Regions from separate parts of the Erwinia sp. CGal63 genome, predicted to be linked through region 2. Evidence: predicted binding sites of a transcription regulator. Region 2 holds the regulator's gene; each other region holds the start of a gene.
What was found. The regulator PurR, encoded in region 2, represses purine synthesis genes. The targets are predictions, from matches to a motif close to CANGCAAACGTTTGCNTG.

Region 1 (3,488 bases), 650 kb from region 2:
GTAGCCTGCTGGCCGAACTGCGGTTCATCATGACGCGTTTCGCTGATCCGCTGTTTATATTTGTTCCAGAGCAGTGCGCCAGCCGCCGCGCTGCCGCCAACAATCAACGCGTTTTTGCCATATTTGCTCAGCAAATTGCGTGAGGATTTACTGGTAATAAGCAGACCAGCCAGTCCGCCCAGCGCGCCTGGCGCCAGCATTTTGCTTAGCCCTTCGCCATCGCTCTTGCCTTTTACATTGCCCAGCACGTTTTGAATTTGTTGCAGCCAGTTAGTCATATTTGCTCCTTGTTAAATAATGACTAGCATAAAGCGGTTATTGTCAGCAAGCGTCAAGTCAGGCAAAGCCTGGAAAACCTTTATTGCCCTGCCGCCGCTGGCGGAATAACGCGACTCGCTATACTTGTAGACAGGCGGGAGTCAAAAGGTCGGACCGTTTCCCGCCGGTTTGTTTCGCAGACACAGCTGATAAGGGGAAGAAATGCGTTTTCAAAATAACCCATTATTTATTAATACGGTTTTACTGGGCGGCACGACGGAAGAGAAAATCATTGCCGCCGCGCAGGCAGGATTCACTCAGCTGGAGCTGTGGCGGCAGGATGTGGAGTCAGCTAAAGGAGCCGCGCAGGATGTGGCCAGCCTGCTGGATAATCAGCGTATCGCCCTGACGGATTATCAGGTACTGCTGGACTTTGACGGCGCGCCGGATGAGCAGCGGCAGGAGAAGCGTCAGGACGCTATTAAAATGATGGATACGGCGGTGAAACTGGGCGCGACTACGCTGCTGACGCCGGCCTCGACGCAAAAAGAGTGCGTCGCCGAGCGCGAGGAAGAGGATATTCGCTGGCTGGTGCAGGAAGCGGGAAAGCGCGGGCTACGGGTCGCTTTCGAAGCAATGGCGTGGAGCACGCACATCAACACGACGGCCGCCGCATGGCAGCTGGTACAGCGTGTTAACGAGCCTAATTTAGGGCTGGTGGTGGACGCCTTCCATATTTTTGTGCGTAACCGTACCGTCGCCGATTTAAACGGCATCCCGATGGAGAAAATTTTTCTGGTGCAGCTTTCCGATTTGGCTACCCTGCCCTCAGGAAGCGAACTGGTGGATACGGCGCGACATCATCGCCTGCTGCCGGGCCGGGGGAATTTCCCGCTCTATACGCTGCTGGATTATCTGCAGAAGGAAGGCTATAGCGGCCCAATCGGCCTGGAGGTCTTTAATGATGAGATTAAACAGCAGGCGCCGACGGAGGCAGCCAGAGAAGCGATGCACGCCCTGAAGCGCTGTTGCGCGCAGATATCGCCTGACTGACGCCTGACAAAAGGTTTACTTTACCCGGCAACCTGAAGCCTGTCTGCGGACAGGCTTTTTATTTGCAGCGACGCGCCGTCAGGCCGCTTTACTGCGGCCCGCTTTGGGCTTCTTCTCTTCCGCGTCGACATCTTCAGCCGCGATTTCTGCTACCGCTGCCACGGGACGCGAGCGCTCCGCTTCCGGCATTTTACTGGTACGCAGAATATGCTGGACGGCATCTTTGTTTTCCGACAGGAACATACCCAGCGCCTCGCGCTGATTCTCGTCCATCTCCAGCGGCGCCGCGCTCAGCCAGTCGCAGAACACTTCGGCCATATCGAGCATTTTGTCATAAGCGTCGGCTTCTTTCTTACTGGCGAAAGTCATCTTTTCCTCACCTTTTCTGACGACAACAAATTTGATTTCAACAGCCATAGTGCCCACCTCGTTTAACTGTATTTTTATACAGTATATCAGACCAGGAAGTTTTCTCAAGCCCGGAAATCGGATGATCGCGCAATCGTTTTCGTTTATACTGCGGCCGCGTTTTTTCCCTCAATCAGGTAGAGATTTATGACAACTCTGGGTACTGCGCTGCGCCCTGCGGCGACTCGCGTAATGCTGCTCGGCTCGGGCGAGCTGGGCAAAGAAGTGGCGCTGGAATGTCAGCGTCTGGGCGTGGAAGTTATCGCAGTCGATCGCTATGCCGACGCGCCAGCGATGCAGGTCGCTCACCGCAGCCACACGATCAATATGCTGGATGGCGAAGCCCTGAAAGCGCTGGTGGCGCAGGAGCGTCCGGACTATATCGTGCCGGAAATCGAGGCTATCGCTACCGATATGCTGATTGAGCTGGAAAAACAGGGACAGCGCGTTGTCCCTACGGCGCGTGCCGCCCGTCTGACCATGAACCGCGAAGGCATCCGTCGCCTGGCGGCCGAAGAGCTCGCTCTGCCGACCTCTTCTTATCGCTTTGCCGATAACGTGGCGGATTTTAATCAGGCCGCGCAGGAAATTGGTTTCCCCTGCATCGTTAAGCCGGTGATGAGCTCCTCGGGTAAAGGCCAGAGCTTTATTCGCGAAGCGGGCGAACTGGCCGCCGCGTGGGAATATGCACAGCAAGGCGGTCGTGCTGGTGCCGGCCGCGTGATTGTTGAAGGCGTAGTGAAATTTGATTTTGAGATTACGCTGCTTACCGTCAGCGCCGTTGACGGCATCCACTTCTGCGCGCCAATCGGCCATCGTCAGGAAGATGGCGACTATCGGGAATCCTGGCAGCCGCAGCAGATGAGCGAACTGGCGTTGCAGCGCGCGCAGCAGATTGCGGAAAAAGTCGTTACCGCGCTGGGCGGCCACGGTTTGTTTGGCGTCGAGCTGTTTGTCTGCGGTGACGAAGTGATCTTCAGCGAAGTTTCTCCTCGCCCGCATGATACCGGTATGGTGACGCTGATTTCGCAAGATCTGTCCGAGTTCGCGCTGCACGTTCGCGCTTTCCTGGGTTTGCCGGTTGGCGGCATTCGCCAGTACGGGCCAGCGGCCTCTGCGGTTATCCTGCCGGAGCTGGAGAGCGACAACGTGCAGTTCGCCAATCTGGAAGCGGTACTGGGCGCGGGCCTGCAGCTGCGCCTGTTCGGCAAGCCCGAGGTGCGCGGCAAGCGCCGGATGGGCGTAGCGCTGGCTACCGGCGACGATATCGATGATGCCGTAAAACGTGCCGTGACCTGCGCCGCCGGCGTGAAAGTCAGCGGCTGAGGTTCAGGCGGCATCCGTAAAAAAGGATGGCTCAGGCCATCCTGTTTTCCTGCCAGCCGCGCTGTTAGCGCGCGCCCGCCACGGCTTCTTTCGCCAGCTGCGTAATACGATCGTAATCGCCCGCCTCCAGCGCGTCGCCAGGCACCAGCCAGGAACCGCCGATGCAAAGCACGCTTTTCAGCGCCAGATAGTCGCGATAGTTGGCCGGAGAGATGCCGCCGGTTGGACAAAAGCGCACCTGCGGGAAAGGCCCGCTAATCGCCTGCAGCGCCTTGACGCCGCCGTTGGCTTCCGCCGGAAAGAATTTAAACTCGCGCAGGCCATGATCCATACCGGCCATCAGTTCTGATACGGTGCTGATACCCGGGATCAGCGGAATGGGCCCATCCACAGCGGCCTTCAGCAGCGGCTCAGTAATGCCGGGACTGATAACAAATTTTGCG
Region 2 (3,488 bases):
GACACCGCCGCGCTGAGCGGACTGGTGCTGGGACAAACGGTGCTGGCCAAAGCCTGTACCGCCGCCGGTATGCCGTTTGACAGCACTCAGGCGCATTCGGCGCTCTATGATACCGTGCAAACTGCCGATCTGTTCTGCGAGCTGGTTAATCGCTGGAAACGGCTGGGCGGCTGGCCGCTGCCGCAAACGGCGAACGCCGAATAAAAAAACGGGCCTGACGCTCTGTCAGGCCCGATCGTTTTAAAATCCTGCCGCTTGCTTGCCGCGCGCTGTTATTCCGCCGCGTCGGAAGGATATTTCTGCGCGGTTTCCTTGATCAGCTGCTGCAGTTCGCCAGCCTGGAACATCTGGATAATGATGTCGCAGCCGCCGACCAGCTCGCCGTCCACCCACAGCTGCGGGAAGGTTGGCCAGTTGGCATATTTTGGCAGTTCGGCACGAATTTCCGGATTCTGCAGGATATCGACATAGGCAAAACGCTCGCCACAGGCGGAGAGCGCCTGCACGGCCTGCGCCGAAAAGCCGCAGCTTGGCAGTTTCGGGGAGCCTTTCATATACAGCAGGATCGGGTTCTCTGCGATCTGGCGCTCAATTTTCTCAATAGTGCTCATAAATGCCTTCCTCAATCGGCTACTTCGTGTCTGTATAGTGTAGCGAGTCTGCGCGCGCGATGAAAATGGCATTTTCAGCCGCCGCAAGGCCGCTACGTTTTGGAAACAGAACGTTAAAATACCATTTCCCGCTCGCTCACGCTGCGTTAACTGCAAAAAATCGCGGCAAAATTGCGCAGATAAGCGGTTGAACAGCCTGAATTTTACAGCTTTTACCGCTTCGCGAGGATTGAAACAAAAAAGGCCTTACTTTTTAGTAAAGAGTTCGTTTAGAATTGACCTAACCGACTGCCCAGGCGCAGATCTCCTGATTAAGCCATGCTCTTGCCTCTGGCGGGAGCACAAACTGTTAATGGTAAAGATGCGTTTACTCATCACGCTGCTGATGCTGGCTTTTGCCCAGCTGTTTATCTCTATGGCGCACGCATCGCCACACGCCGCCGTTAAGGCGGATCATCATAAGGCAGACAGCGTTACGCCTGCCCGCGAAAGCGATCGCCGCAAGCGCCGACCGATTAAAACCACCGCCCGCAAAGTAAAAGAAACCCGTCAGCCCGTTGTTAAAAAATATAAGTTGCGCAAAAAAGAGCAGCACGCCGTCGCCGCGCTACCGCCGAAGAAACGCTACGGTCGTCATCGCTTGCGCAACGAGGAGGCGGAAGCCCTGACCAGCGGCTCGGCCACCTCGCCGCTCAGGCTCAGCAAAGCGCACCGCGCGCGCTATCAAAAAGCCCGCGAAACCGCGATGAATAAACTGATGGATCAGCTGGGCAAGCCCTATCTGTGGGGCGGCACTTCGCCTAAAACCGGTTTCGACTGCAGCGGCCTGGTCTGGTACGCCTATAAGGATTTGGTTAAATTTAAAATCCCTCGTACCGCCAACGAGATGTACCATCTCAGAGACGCGGCCTCTGTTAAACGCAACGAGCTGGAGAAAGGCGATCTGGTCTTCTTCCGCATTAACGGTCGCGGCGCGGCGGATCACGTTGGCGTCTATCTGGGCAACGGCAAATTTATCCAGTCGCCGCGCACCGGCAAGGATATTCAGGTCAGCGCGCTGACGGAGGATTACTGGGAGCAGCACTATGTCGGCGCCCGTCGGGTCATGACGCCGAAAACAATCCGCTAGCCTGCTGTACTCCGGCCGGTATCGTCGCAGACGAACCGGCCTTTTCACCGCAAATTTCCACCGGCCGGCCTAAAATTCTCGTTTTTTGCGCCTGCTCTTGTTAGAATCCACGATCTGTTGCGCAACGGGCCTGTTTGTCGCTATCGCCTCCTTCCAGGCCGGTTTCGCATTCTGTTTACTCCCTTCTGATGTAACCATTCCGCAACAAAATATGCGCAATTTATATCAGGAGCGCTGGAATTCCAGGCAAACGTTTAACAAACCGCTTTTCAGTGACTTACTGAACAGCGCAGGAGTCTTTTTTCATGGCAACCATCAAAGATGTGGCCAAACGCGCCGGCGTGTCCACCACGACCGTGTCCCACGTCATTAATAAAACCCGCTTTGTCGCTGAAGAGACGCGGGAAGCCGTCTGGGCAGCGATTAAAGCGCTGCACTATTCCCCCAGCGCCGTGGCCCGCAGCCTGAAGGTCAATAACACCAAAACTATCGGCCTGCTGGCGACCTCCAGCGAAGCGCCCTACTTCGCTGAAATTATCGAGGCGGTGGAGCATAGCTGCTTCGCTAAGGGCTACACGCTTATCCTGGGCAACGCGCATAACGAGCTGGAAAAGCAAAAAGCCTATCTGTCGATGATGGCGCAGAAGCGCGTCGACGGCCTGTTGGTGATGTGTGCCGAATACCCGGACGAGCTGATCACCATGCTGGAAGAACACCGCAATATTCCGATGGTGGTCATGGACTGGGGCGAATCGCGCGGCGACTTTACCGATACCATTCTGGATAACGCTTTTGAAGGCGGCTATCTGGCGGGCCGCTATCTGATCGATCGCGGCCACCGCGATATTGGTGTGATCCCCGGCCACATGGAACGCAATACGGGCGGCGGCCGCCATGCCGGTTTCCTGAAGGCGCTGGCGGAAGCGGGCATTACTCTGCGCGACGAATGGCTGGTACAGGGCGATTTCGAACCGGAGTCGGGCTATCGCGCCATGCAGCAGCTGCTGACGCAAAAGCAGCGGCCTACCGCGGTTTTCTGCGGCGGCGACGTGATGGCGATGGGCGCGATTTGCGCAGCGGATGAAATGGGCCTGCGCGTGCCGCAGGATATTTCGGTGATCGGGTATGATAACGTGCGCAACTCGCGCTACTTCACGCCTGCGCTGACTACCGTGCATCAGCCAAAAGAGCGCCTGGGCGCGACGGCGTTCAATATGCTGCTCGATCGCATCACCAGCAAGCGCGAAGAGCCGCAGACCATTGAAGTGCACCCTACGCTGATTGAGCGCCGTTCCGTTGCGGATGGCCCTTTCCTCGACTATCGTCGCTAGCGTTACGGGCGGCGCCAGGCCGCCCTGTTAAGCTTCCCGCAGCCATTCGCTGTTCAGCGTCTCCGTTTCCCCCAGATACTCCAGTAGCCACTGCAGCGCCGGCGAAGCCTGCTGTTCCGACCAGCTGACGCAGCAGGGACTGTCCGGAAAAGGCGGATCCAGCTGCAGTTCGCACAGCGAGCCGTTTTGCAGTAGCGGTTGCGCAAGATGACCTGGCACCATGCCAACGCACAGTCCGGCCAGCAGGCAGTCGAAGGCGCTTTCCCAGTCTGGCGCCACCAGCCGTCGCTGGTTGTCCAGCGTCCAGGTCGTTCTTTTGGGCAGCGCGCGCGAGGTATCCTCCAGCACCAGCGAAGGCCATGCGCGGATCGCCTCTTCGCTGACTTTCTCCTGACGTTGCGCAAGCGGATGACCCGC
Region 3 (3,488 bases), 300 kb from region 2:
GGGAGGAGAAAGCAACCTCCAGCACGCTCAGGCGGCGCTGTTGATCGGCAATCAGCGCCAGCAGTTCGCCAAACGTCATCGCTTCTTCGGGGTTTTCAGCATTCATGGAAAGACCTCAAGGCCGGCACGGCCGCTTGCATCAGGTCACTCTACTATAGCCAGATTCTGTCGGGAGCAAAGGGGGGAAGAAAAGAAAAAAGCCGGACGGCGAAGCCCGGCAAAAAACGGAAAGAGGGACGCGCTGCTCAGTCGGTGATAAACCAGTCGTCGGCGCTTTCCCAGGTTTCCTGCAGGATATCGGTAATCTGGTCTTTCGCCTCTTTACCGCCGCCCATTACCGTCAGATTATTCGCTGCGGCATAGCGTACCGAGACGCTGTGGGCGGATTCAGGAAATTGTTTATCAATACGCTTGCTCAGCTCGGCGCTCAGCGCGTCAATGGCGCCGGCGGGCAGCGAGGTCGTTTTTGCTACAGTGACTTCAATACGCATAAAAGCCTCCGATGAATTCACTGTGAATATATACAGTAAGATTTACGGAAGCAATCATTTTGTCGGGATTAAAGTTCGACGCGCCAGTTCAGCGTTTCGCCAGCCAGGAAAGGCACCAGCGTATCTTCGCCCAGCGAGACGCTTTCCGGTACCGTCCACGGCTGGCGCACCAGCTTAATGGTGCCTTCATTCAGCGGCAGGCCGTAAAAACGCGGGCCGTTTTCGGAACAGAAGGCGGCAAAATGCTGAAGCGCGCCCAGCTCTTCAAACACGGTGGCATAGGCGGGCAGCGAGGAAGGAGCGTTAAACACGCCCGCGCAGCCGCAGCTGGCTTCCTTGCGGTGGCGCAGATGCGGCGCGGTATCGGTACCCAGGAAGAAACGTGAGTGACCGCTGGCGACCACCTTACGCAACGCTTCCTGATGTACGTTGCGTTTAAGGATTGGCAGGCAGTAGAGATGCGGCCGCACGCCGCCGACCAGCATATGGTTGCGGTTAAACATCAGATGCTGCGGCGTAATGGTGGCGCCAAGCAGATCGTTACTTTCTTCTACGTAAGCGGCGGCCTCTTTGGTGGTGATATGCTCGAACACCACTTTCAGTTCGGGATAGCGCTTGCGCAGCGGCTCCATGACCGTTTCGATAAAGCGCGCTTCGCGATCGAAGATATCAATATGCGCGTCGGTAACTTCGCCGTGGATCAGCAGCGGCATACCGATTTTCTGCATGCGCTCCAGCACTGAAGCGATGGCGTCGATATTGGTGACGCCATGACTGGAGTTGGTGGTGGCGTGAGCAGGATAAAGCTTGGCGGCGGTGAACACGCCAGAGCTGAAGCCTTTTTCCACCTCGTCGGCTTCCAGCGAATCGGTCAGATAGCAGGTCATCAGCGGCGTAAAGCTATGTTCCTCCGGCAGCGCGTCCAGGATGCGATCGCGATAGGCGATAGCGGCCGCCACGCTGGTTACCGGCGGCACCAGGTTAGGCATAACGATTGCCCGGCCGTTTACCTCGCTGGTAAAAGGCAGCACGGTTTTCAACATCTCATCGTCTCGCAGATGGATATGCCAGTCGTCAGGGCGGCGGATAATAAGTTGCTGAGGGTGTGCAGTCATGGACAGGCTCCGGCAGAAGTGAAATCGGTATGGCGCGATTTGGCCGGGTATCAAGGATAAAGGCAAAGCCAATCGTTTGCACCTGCTTTATTTTCTTTTTTCTGGCAGGCGCTTAAGCACAGAGTCTCTTCGGGTGATTCTGTAAATAGTGCACGTAATACTCGCTCCCTCATTCCCTGAACAGAACGCGGCGCTGTCCGCAAAGATGTTGGAAACCGATCGAGCGTAGGAAGTCTCTGGGAAGCTGGGGGAGGGCTATTTTAAAATCAGTCAGCCTGCTGCCTGTCCGGAAGGCGACCGCCAGCGCGTACTGATGGCGAGAGAAAACGGTCGTGTCAGCTATCAGGATGCTAAGCCAGCTGCAATCGTATTTTCGCCTGATGAGATTCCCGAACTACTACGTGCGCATGGAGAACATTTTAGTAATGCGCTGGTGGCTGAAATCATGAAAGAGAGCCTGGCGGCATTGAGCAGGCGAGCCAATCGCTACATTGAATAACAGTAACAGTAAGAAGCCCCTGCGCTGACACAGGGGCAACAATCAGAATTCACGCTTAACAATTAGATAACCGTTGAATTCTACATTACACTCATAATCGTTTGCGATAGTAGAGACGAGGAAAATATCTTCTTTTCCCTCTTTGTTTTTAACAGTAAACTTAATTATAAGATTTCTGGGATTATATGATGAATAAATCTCTTTATTATCGCTTATTGATAAAAGGGTATCAGTTTTATAGGTTTTTTCGGCGTAATGTTGTGATAGCAAATCAGAGACAGGCTCGTTAAATAGCAATTCCGTAGTGACCCCTTCGGGCGGTATGCTCTTGATGTCAATATGCATTTCCTCATGCATTTTATCCATCATCCTTATTGCCGTACCTGATATGGGCGACTTACAGTTATTGTCAAGCACCGGCGCGGCAAGCGGACAGGTGCTGCAAATAATTAATGGCAGGAGTAAATATTTCATTCAACAATTAACTCCCTGTCACCTGATTTCCATATTTCCTTACGAAATCGTGGGTCAAGTATAATACAGCCGTTTGACGCCGTGCCAGGCTCTTTTCTGCTGTCACCATGAATCAAAAAGCCATCGCGACCACACATGCTATTACCTTTATCCGGCTCCAGCCGTAGCGTAAACTCACCCGCTTTTTTATGAGTGAACGGCACGCCCACAATCCTGTATTTGCCTCGTGGCAGCGGGCCTTTATTGCGCAAGCATTCATACTCAGGGTTATCCTTATAGCCTGGGGCACCAGCGTAAAGCGCGCTGAACTTGTATTCACCGTTATGCTTAAAGGTCTTCATCATCACACTGTAAGTCCATGACATTATGTCTCTCCTTGTTGGTTAATGAATATTCCATTAGCGCAAACAGTTAACCGATTTAACGCACAGGTTCCAGTACGGCAAAAGAAAAATTGAATCGAGTTAAACTGACATCAAATAAAGGTTGATTTTGTTCCAGGCTGGTATATTCTCTCTTCAGAGTGGGATTTCTATACTTACGCCATTTACGGATGGGTTATACCAGAAGCTGACTTGCTAAAAGTGGCAAATATAAACGCTTCGCAATATTCACGCGAGAAAAAAAGTGCGCGGCGCTGCCGAAAAAGCGAAGGCAGCGCCGCGCAGGAAAACCCTGAAACTTTACTCGGTGAAAGGAATAATCAATTCGCCCGGTTTCACCACAAGCCCCTTCGCAAAGCGTTTCGCCAGCGATTCCGCCTTGCTGCGATCCGTACTCAGTACGTAAACCGGTTTCTGGTTGAAATAGTCCTTCAGCGACTGGCTGAGATAAGGCGTCAGCGTATTCAATACGCCCTGCATCTTCTCAGGCTGCGCCTGCAGATCGACAAGCTGCATATCTTTCAGA
Region 4 (3,488 bases), on a different contig from region 2:
CCTGACGCGACAGCAGACCATAATCCGGATCGCTGGCTACGGAGAACATGACGTCGCCATTGCTGGCGACATAGGCGTGCTCGCGAGCGATAAGCTTGCTGACCAGCTCAATAATATCGTCGATATGATGTGTGGCGCGCGGCTCCTGATTAGGAGGCAGAATCTTCAGCGCGGCGAAATCCATGTGCATTTCCCCGATCATCAGATCGGTCAGCTCCTGAATGCTCTGCCCGTTCTCGTTGGCGCGCTTGATAATTTTGTCGTCAATATCGGTGATGTTGCGGACATAGTTCAGCGAATAGCCCAGAAAACGCAAATAACGTGCGACAACGTCAAAGGCGACGAAAGTGCGTCCGTGGCCAATATGACACAGGTCGTAAACGGTGATGCCGCACACGTACATGCCGATCTTCCCGGCATGGATAGGTTTAAATTCCTCTTTTTGACGACTCAGGGTGTTGAAAATCTTTAGCATTGAGACATTCCGTTTTTAACGTGTGCGATCGTGACAGTGATATGCATATTCTGACGTATTGTTAACGCAAGCGCTATGCAAAGCAAGGCTCCGCCCGCTTCCGTTTATGCAGCGGTGCTGACTCGTCATCACATTTTGTGATATAAGAGCGCTCTATTTTACTGCCTGTCAGCCAAGACGCTGACGGCTGTTGAACCCACTCCTTCAACCTTTACAGGATGAGAATATGGTCACTTTCCAGACTAATCATGGCGATATCGTTATTAAAACCTTTGACGATAAAGCGCCGGAAACCGTTAAAAACTTCCTGGATTACTGCCGTGAAGGTTTTTACGACAACACCATTTTCCACCGTGTTATCAATGGATTTATGATCCAGGGCGGCGGCTTTGAACCAGGCATGCAGCAGAAGGCCACCAAAGCGGAAATCCGTAACGAAGCCAACAACGGCCTGAAAAACACCAAAGGCACGCTGGCGATGGCCCGTACTCAGGCGCCTCATTCCGCTACCGCGCAGTTCTTTATTAACGTTGCCGATAACGACTTCCTGAACTTCCGCGACGAAAGTCTGCAGGGCTGGGGCTATTGCGTGTTCGCCGAAGTGGTGGAAGGCATGGACGTGGTTGAGAAAATCAAAGGCGTTGCCACCGGCCGCAGCGGCATGCATCAGGATGTGCCGAAAGAAGATGTGGTGATCCAGAAAGTCACCGTCAGCGAATAATGTCGCACACGCTGTTTATCGCAGATTTACATCTGTGTGAAGAAGAACCGGCAATTACTGCCGGTTTTCTTGCATTTTTACGGCGCGAAGCGCGTCAGGTCGACGCGCTCTATATCCTCGGCGATCTTTTCGAAGCGTGGATTGGCGACGACGATCCTAATCCGCTACACGCGGAGATTGCCGCCGCGCTGGATGCCTTACGGCTCGCCGGCGTGCCCTGCTATTTTATTCACGGTAATCGCGATTTTTTGCTCGGGCAGCGTTTTGCCGCCGCCAGCGGTATGCGACTGCTGCCGCAGGAGCAGCTGCTGAACCTCTATGGTCGCCGCATCCTGATTATGCATGGCGATACGCTGTGTACCGATGATGAAGGCTATCAGCGTTTTCGCCGTAAGGTTCACCAGCGCTGGCTGCAAAAGCTTTTTCTGGCGCTGCCGCTGGCTCTGCGTCAACGTATTGCCCTGAAAATGCGGGCCGGCAGCAAACAGGCTAACCGCAGCAAAGACGTAGCTATTATGGATGTCAACGCCGAAGCCGTGCAGGCGGCGATGAGCCGTCATCAGGTGCGGTATCTGATCCATGGTCACACCCATCGTCCCGCAATCCATTCGCTGACCGTTGACGGCCGGCCGGCCGAGCGCGCCGTGCTGGGCGCCTGGCATAGCGAAGGGTCGATGATTAAAGTCAGCGCGGATGAAATCAGGCTAATCGCTTTTCCTTTCTGATTCGCCCAAAGCGGCGTTCTCCGCCGTTTTCCTGCCAGAGCAAACGTTTTCCTTGCTTTCCAGTCATGCTATTCTCTCACTCCTTCCCATCCGTCAGCCCGCCGGTTGATGGGTGATATTTGTATAATCACAGGAGTCAGACCCGCATGTCTTCCAACGCCGCACCGGCCCGCATCGCGATTGTAATGGGTTCCAAAAGTGACTGGGCAACCATGCAATTTGCCGCGGATATCCTTACCAGCCTGGCCGTTCCCTTCCATTGCGAAGTGGTATCAGCGCACCGTACGCCGGACAAGCTGTTCAGTTTCGCTGAACAGGCCGAGGAGAACGGATTCCAGGTTATCATCGCCGGCGCAGGCGGCGCGGCCCATTTGCCCGGTATGCTGGCGGCGAAAACGCTGGTGCCCGTGCTGGGCGTACCGGTACAAAGCGCGGCGCTGAGCGGCGTCGACAGCCTCTATTCTATTGTGCAGATGCCGCGCGGTATTCCGGTCGGCACGCTGGCTATCGGTAAAGCTGGCGCGGCCAACGCCGCGCTGCTGGCAGCACAAATTCTGGCGCTGCACGACGCTGAGCTGGCGAAACGGCTGGCCGGCTGGCGGCAAAGCCAGACGGATGAAGTGTTGCATCATCCGGATCCGCGGGAGGAAGCATGAAACCAGTTTGCGTACTAGGAAATGGGCAGCTTGGCCGCATGCTGCGTCAGGCTGGCGAGCCGCTGGGCATCGCCGTCTATCCTGTCGGGCTGGACGCTGAACCGGAAGCGCTGCCGATCCAGCAGAGCGTGATCACGGCGGAAATCGAACGCTGGCCTGAAACAGCGCTGACACGAGAGCTGGCTAACCATAACGCTTTTGTTAACCGTGATATTTTTCCGCTGCTGGCGGATCGCCTGACGCAAAAACAGCTGCTGGATCGGCTAAACCTGGCGACAGCGCCGTGGCAGCTGTTAAGCGAAGCGGCCGAGTGGCCAGAAGTGTTCGAAAAATTAGGCGAGCTGGCTATCGTAAAGCGCCGCACCGGCGGCTACGATGGCCGCGGCCAGTGGCGTCTGCGGGCAAACGACGCCGCTTCCCTGCCTGCGGACTGCTACGGCGAATGCATTGTGGAACAGGGTATTAACTTCTCCGGCGAGGTTTCGCTGGTCGGCGCTCGCGCTCACGACGGCAGCACTGTCTTCTATCCACTGACCCATAATCTGCATCAGGATGGCATTCTGCGTGCCAGCGTGGTGCTCCCTGAGCCGGATGCGGCGCAGCAAGAGCAGGCGGAAAGTATGCTTGCAGCGATTATGCACGAGCTAAATTATGTCGGCGTAATGGCGATGGAGTGTTTTGTGGTGCCGCAGGGTTTGCTGATTAACGAGCTGGCTCCACGCGTACACAACAGCGGCCACTGGACGCAGAATGGCGCCTCGATTAGCCAGTTTGAGCTGCATCTGCGCGCTATCCTGGATCTGCCGCTGCCGAAGCCGGTCGTTAGTACACCTTCCGTGATGATCAACCTGATTGGTACAGCGGTAAACCTCGCCTGGCTACAGCAGCCGCTGGTTCACCTGCACTGGTAT

Region 1: a site for PurR is predicted at 1,807-1,824, ahead of purT (formate-dependent phosphoribosylglycinamide formyltransferase). Genes of this name have one in related genera too.
Region 3: a site for PurR is predicted at 1,874-1,891, ahead of pyrC (dihydroorotase). Genes of this name have one in related genera too.
Region 4: a site for PurR is predicted at 1,958-1,975, ahead of purE (5-(carboxyamino)imidazole ribonucleotide mutase). Genes of this name have one in related genera too.

What each region holds. Positions count from the first base shown of each region.
Region 1 is NZ_JAKUMN010000001.1:656,813-660,300, reverse strand. It holds gene MKZ79_RS02805 (tellurite resistance TerB family protein) at 1-278, opposite strand, end outside; gene MKZ79_RS02800 (sugar phosphate isomerase/epimerase family protein) at 481-1,311, shown strand; gene MKZ79_RS02795 (YebG family protein) at 1,390-1,728, opposite strand; gene purT (formate-dependent phosphoribosylglycinamide formyltransferase) at 1,867-3,045, shown strand; gene MKZ79_RS02785 (bifunctional 4-hydroxy-2-oxoglutarate aldolase/2-dehydro-3-deoxy-phosphogluconate aldolase) at 3,110-3,488, opposite strand, start outside.
Region 2 is NZ_JAKUMN010000001.1:1,304,025-1,307,512, forward strand. It holds gene rnt (ribonuclease T) at 1-204, shown strand, start outside; gene MKZ79_RS05905 (Grx4 family monothiol glutaredoxin) at 273-611, opposite strand; gene MKZ79_RS05910 (NlpC/P60 family protein) at 973-1,740, shown strand; gene purR (HTH-type transcriptional repressor PurR) at 2,046-3,071, shown strand; gene punR (DNA-binding transcriptional activator PunR) at 3,099-3,488, opposite strand, start outside.
Region 3 is NZ_JAKUMN010000001.1:1,606,789-1,610,276, reverse strand. It holds gene MKZ79_RS07335 (hypothetical protein) at 1-106, opposite strand, end outside; gene dinI (DNA damage-inducible protein I) at 246-491, opposite strand; gene pyrC (dihydroorotase) at 560-1,606, opposite strand; gene MKZ79_RS07320 (hypothetical protein) at 1,920-2,105, shown strand; gene MKZ79_RS07315 (hypothetical protein) at 2,148-2,579, opposite strand; gene MKZ79_RS07310 (tlde1 domain-containing protein) at 2,576-2,944, opposite strand; gene MKZ79_RS07305 (lipoprotein) at 3,263-3,488, opposite strand, start outside.
Region 4 is NZ_JAKUMN010000006.1:164,634-168,121, forward strand. It holds gene cysS (cysteine--tRNA ligase) at 1-475, opposite strand, end outside; gene ppiB (peptidylprolyl isomerase B) at 702-1,196, shown strand; gene lpxH (UDP-2,3-diacylglucosamine diphosphatase) at 1,196-1,921, shown strand; gene purE (5-(carboxyamino)imidazole ribonucleotide mutase) at 2,068-2,577, shown strand; gene purK (5-(carboxyamino)imidazole ribonucleotide synthase) at 2,574-3,488, shown strand, end outside.